DNA from 2 places in the Paenibacillus sp. FSL R5-0345 genome. Region 2 is predicted to be linked to the other one. Evidence: a T-box and tRNA genes for the amino acid it is inferred to sense, from the RefSeq annotation. Region 2 holds a T-box; the other holds one or more tRNA genes.
The links. A T-box is a leader RNA that pairs with one kind of tRNA and senses whether it is charged. The one in region 2 lies ahead of metG (methionine--tRNA ligase), so its partner is inferred to be a tRNA-Met.
Positions count from the first base shown of each region.

Region 1: it has a tRNA-Met gene. The T-box ahead of metG (methionine--tRNA ligase) is inferred to sense a tRNA for this amino acid. The anticodon was not compared.

Region 1 covers NZ_CP009281.1:873,439-875,870, forward strand. The annotation lists rRNA gene R50345_RS03805 (23S ribosomal RNA) at 1-340, shown strand, start outside; rRNA gene rrf (5S ribosomal RNA) at 413-529, shown strand; tRNA gene R50345_RS03815 (tRNA-Ile) at 587-663, shown strand; tRNA gene R50345_RS03820 (tRNA-Asn) at 667-742, shown strand; tRNA gene R50345_RS03825 (tRNA-Ser) at 748-840, shown strand; tRNA gene R50345_RS03830 (tRNA-Glu) at 971-1,042, shown strand; tRNA gene R50345_RS03835 (tRNA-Val) at 1,049-1,124, shown strand; tRNA gene R50345_RS03840 (tRNA-Met) at 1,142-1,218, shown strand; tRNA gene R50345_RS03845 (tRNA-Met) at 1,291-1,367, shown strand; tRNA gene R50345_RS03850 (tRNA-Asp) at 1,393-1,470, shown strand; tRNA gene R50345_RS03855 (tRNA-Gln) at 1,487-1,561, shown strand; tRNA gene R50345_RS03860 (tRNA-Lys) at 1,569-1,644, shown strand; tRNA gene R50345_RS03865 (tRNA-Leu) at 1,660-1,743, shown strand; tRNA gene R50345_RS03870 (tRNA-Gly) at 1,750-1,824, shown strand; tRNA gene R50345_RS03875 (tRNA-Arg) at 1,833-1,909, shown strand; tRNA gene R50345_RS03880 (tRNA-Pro) at 1,940-2,013, shown strand; tRNA gene R50345_RS03885 (tRNA-Gly) at 2,026-2,096, shown strand; gene R50345_RS03890 (YdeI/OmpD-associated family protein) at 2,199-2,432, shown strand, end outside.
Region 2 covers NZ_CP009281.1:4,058,332-4,060,763, reverse strand. The annotation lists gene htpG (molecular chaperone HtpG) at 1-336, shown strand, start outside; gene R50345_RS17925 (DUF4362 domain-containing protein) at 398-862, opposite strand; T-box leader at 988-1,249, shown strand; gene metG (methionine--tRNA ligase) at 1,294-2,432, shown strand, end outside.

The DNA of each region.
Region 1 (2,432 bases), 3.2 Mb from region 2:
TGTTCGCCCATTAAAGCGGTACGCGAGCTGGGTTCAGAACGTCGTGAGACAGTTCGGTCCCTATCTGTCGTGGGCGCAGGAAATTTGAGAGGAGCTGTCCTTAGTACGAGAGGACCGGGATGGACGTACCGCTGGTGCACCAGTTGTTTCGCCAGAAGCATGGCTGGGTAGCTACGTACGGACGGGATAAGCGCTGAAAGCATCTAAGCGTGAAGCCCCCCTCAAGATGAGATTTCCCAATTAGTAAGACCCCTTGAAGACGACGAGGTAGATAGGTTGGAGGTGGAAGTGCAGTAATGCATGGAGCTGACCAATACTAATCGGTCGAGGGCTTATCCTATACTTAAAATGCAAATTCAATTCGGATTCAGTTTTCAGGCGATTAAGCCTGAGCATTACGCTGTAATGTCCGTTTGGTGGCGATAGCGGAGGGGTTCCACGCGTACCCATCCCGAACACGACCGTTAAGCCCTCCAGCGCCGATGGTACTTGGACCGAAGGGTCCTGGGAGAGTAGGACGCCGCCAAGCGGACAACCACATTACCCGTGGTATTTTTTTTGCCCTTAATATTCGTATGTCTTAAAAGGGCCTTTAGCTCAGCTGGTTAGAGCGCACCCCTGATAAGGGTGAGGTCGGTGGTTCGAGTCCACTAAGGCCCACCATATTCCCTGATAGCTCAGTTGGTAGAGCACTCGACTGTTAATCGAGTTGTCACAGGTTCGAGTCCTGTTCGGGGAGCCATTTATGGAGAGGTGTCCGAGTTTGGCCGAAGGAGCACGATTGGAAATCGTGTAGGCGCCACAAGCGTCTCGAGGGTTCGAATCCCTCTCTCTCCGCCATGAATTTACTTCCCTGTTAGGGATGAGAAGCCTAGGTGGTTCGTTGAAGCATAAGCTTCGTTAGGAATGCTTCGCAATCTCGATCGTAGTGAGAGTATCCCTCTCTCTCCGCCATAAAGTTTATTAGCATGGCCCGTTGGTCAAGGGGTTAAGACACCTCCCTTTCACGGAGGTAACATGGGTTCGAATCCCATACGGGTCATAACATGGAGGCTTAGCTCAGCTGGGAGAGCATCTGCCTTACAAGCAGAGGGTCGGGGGTTCGATCCCCTCAGCCTCCACCATATTCATTTAAGAACGACGCGGGGTGGAGCAGCCCGGTAGCTCGTCGGGCTCATAACCCGAAGGCCGCAGGTTCAAATCCTGCCCCCGCAACCAAATTTTCCTTAAGCATGATGTTTTGGGACTAGCTGGCGTAGTGTAAATGAATAGTATATACTTATTAAATGACGCGGGGTGGAGCAGCCCGGTAGCTCGTCGGGCTCATAACCCGAAGGCCGCAGGTTCAAATCCTGCCCCCGCAACCAATTTACATTTATGCATTATGTCTGTGGAACCGTGGTGTAGTTGGCCTAACATGCCTGCCTGTCACGCAGGAGATCGCGAGTTCGAATCTCGTCGGTTCCGCCATTTAGTTAATTATTGTTGGGGATTAGCCAAGCGGTAAGGCAACGGACTTTGACTCCGTCATGCATAGGTTCAAATCCTATATCCCCAGCCATTTATGAGAGCCATTAGCTCAGTTGGTAGAGCACCTGACTTTTAATCAGGGTGTCGAAGGTTCGAGTCCTTCATGGCTCACCATTATTTTTAAAGTGTGCGCGTGTGGCGGAATGGCAGACGCACCAGACTTAGGATCTGGCGTTTCACGACGTGGGGGTTCAAGTCCCTTCACGCGCACCATATTTTGCGGAAGTGGCTCAGCGGTAGAGCATCGCCTTGCCAAGGCGAGGGTCGCGGGTTCGATTCCCGTCTTCCGCTCCATAATTTTTGCGCCCTTAGCTCAGCTGGATAGAGCGTTTGACTACGAATCAAAAGGCCGGGAGTTCGAATCTCTCAGGGCGCGCCATTTTTATTACTAAGTCATTACATGTTTTGACGGGATGTAGCTCAGCTTGGTAGAGCACCTGGTTTGGGACCAGGGGGTCGCATGTTCAAATCGTGTCATCCCGATTTTATACCTTTGCGGGTGTAGTTCAATGGTAGAACTTCAGCCTTCCAAGCTGATAGCGTGGGTTCGATTCCCATCACCCGCTTATAATTAAGAAACACCTGTCTATTATAGGCAGGTGTTTTTTTGTATAGTTACATTCATATGGATACAATAGAACTTAGGGCTTTTAGTTGAGGAGGTAGCTATGTTTGAATTCGAAGCTAAATTAGTGCGACCTGATGCAAGTGGGAGCTGGACTTATCTTAACGTCCCTTTTGATGCCGAACAAATATTTGAAACAAAGTCCAGGGTACAGGTAAAAGGAACTGTAAATGGAATCCCCTATAGAGGAACGCTTATGCCCCATGGAAACGGAAAGTATTTTATGGTGGTAAAGAAAGAACTACGGGATCTAGCCAAAGCTCAACCTGGTGATATT
Region 2 (2,432 bases):
ATGAAGGACATCCTGTCCGGCAAAGTGAAAAATGTTAAAGCCTCCAAACGTTTGAAGACTCATCCGGTATGTCTCTCTGCTGAAGGCGAACTGACCATCGAGATGGAAAAAATCTTGAAATCGATGCCGAATGGCCAAGAGGTTCAAGCGGACAAGGTACTCGAAATCAACATCCATCACGAAGTATTCCAGTCCTTGAAGGCGGCAGCAGAGAACGACAAAGAAAAGCTCGGTTTATACACGAACCTGCTGTACAACCAAGCCCTGTTGATTGAAGGTCTACAGGTTAGTGATCCTGTTCAATTCACCAATGATATTTGCAAAATCATGAAATAATATGAAGTACAGAGACCATCCAATTGTATTATGATTGGGTGGTCTTTTTTATTTCAGTATTTCATTCTGTTGTGCGAAAAAGGTAGTAATCAATTTCAGAGTCATTATTTGTGCAACCGCTGATCGAATAGATAATTTCACCTTGTGTGCTTTTTTTACTCGTCACTTCGGAGCAAGTATCGGTTCTGACATCTTTGTTGCTCCCACCAAATTCATCATTAGAAGTATCATAGCTATAATTAATTATACTGCCATCAAACTTCAAATCCTTAAATATGGGATCACCCTCATCTGTGTAACTTGTAACGCGTATATTGTCTGCTTTTTTGCTGGAGAGATTAGTTATAAATTGCTCGAATTTATCTAGGTTGTAAACTTTTTTAAATGAAACAATATCTCCCCTACTGATGGCTTCTTTGGAAGTATAGGGTTCACTTTTGGGAACAGAATTAACTTTATTATCGGAACAACCCCATACTCCTGCTAGTAAAAGAACAGAGAGTACAAGTGAATTTACTTTTTTCACTGAGGGACCTCCTTGTAACTTATTTATATAAAAGACGGAAATTAACTGGAAAAGTTACAGTGAGCTTGATGTTTCGCATTGACAATAAACAACAAATTGAGTATTATTTCCTGTAACTTGAATATGTAAAAGCAAAGAAGAGAAAGAGTACCACGGCAATTCTTTCTACAGAGAGCTCCGTTCGCTGAAAAGGAGTAAAGAAAAACCTTGGGAATATGGTCTCAGAGCTGCGCATCGAAACCTTTTAGGTTGTAGGCTGCGCCGGAACCTGCATCCGTTATAGTGCTAGGGTATAAACGTTTATTAACGTCGTACCTGAAGAGGTAAATGTCATGAGGCATTTATAAAATTAGGTGGTAACACGTGAGTAGAACTCTCGTCCTTTGTGGATGGGAGTTTTTTTGTTGTCTAAAAAAAGGAGGAGAAGGTTAATGAGTAATGTGTTTATAGGCGGAGCTTGGCCGTATGCGAATGGATCTTTACATCTTGGAAGATTATCAAGTGTGTTGCCTGGGGATGTGCTGGCACGCTATTTTCGCAGCAAGGGGGATAACGTTTTATATGTGTCAGGCAGCGATTGTCATGGCACACCTGTAGCGGTTCAGGCTGCTAATGAAGGGATCACACCCGAAGCTTTTGCAAGTCGATACCACGAAGAGTTTTTGAAGTGTTTTGAAGAGCTGGGATTTAGTTATGATCTATATACTCGAACGGATCAACAGCAGCATCATAAGGTCGTGCAAGAGTTGTTTGCGAAGCTGCTAGAGAATGGTCATTTATATAAAAAAACCATTGGGCAATGTTACTGCGAGGTAGACCAGCGATTTTTGCCAGACAGATATGTGGAAGGCACTTGTCCGGTATGTGGGCAGCAGGCGAGGGGGGATCAATGTGATTATTGTTCTACGATTCTAGACCCAGCCGATTTATTGGACAGAGTCTGTAAATTATGTGGGAATACACCGACAGAACGGCCGACAGAACATTTTTATCTTAGCTTATCTAAATTTCAATCTGAATTAACGGATTATGTAGACGAAGCAGTACACTGGAGAGAAAATGCAATAAAACTGACCAAACGATATTTAAAGGAGAAGCTTCAGGATCGGGCAGTAACCAGAGACTTATCTTGGGGTGTAAATGTTCCTGTAGCTGGATTTGAAGATAAGAAGATTTATGTCTGGATTGAGGCGGTAAGTGGTTATTTATCAGCCAGCAAGCAGTGGGCTACACAATCTGGAGGGAGCTGGGAGGAATTTTGGTCAGAGAAAAATGATGGTATTACCGCTTATTATGTGCATGGTAAAGACAATATTCCTTTTCATACCTTGATATGGCCAGCCGTCTTATTAGGAGCAAAAGAGTTACATTTACCGGACCGGATTATATCTAGCGAATATTTAACCCTTGAAGGGCAGAAGTTCTCCACTAGCCGTAATTGGGCGGTCTGGGTACCTGATATTCTAGAACGGTATCATCCTGACTCTATTCGTTATTTTTTAATTGCCAACGGGCCTGAGAAGCGGGATACGGATTTTTCCTGGAGAGAGTTTATTTATAGTCATAATGG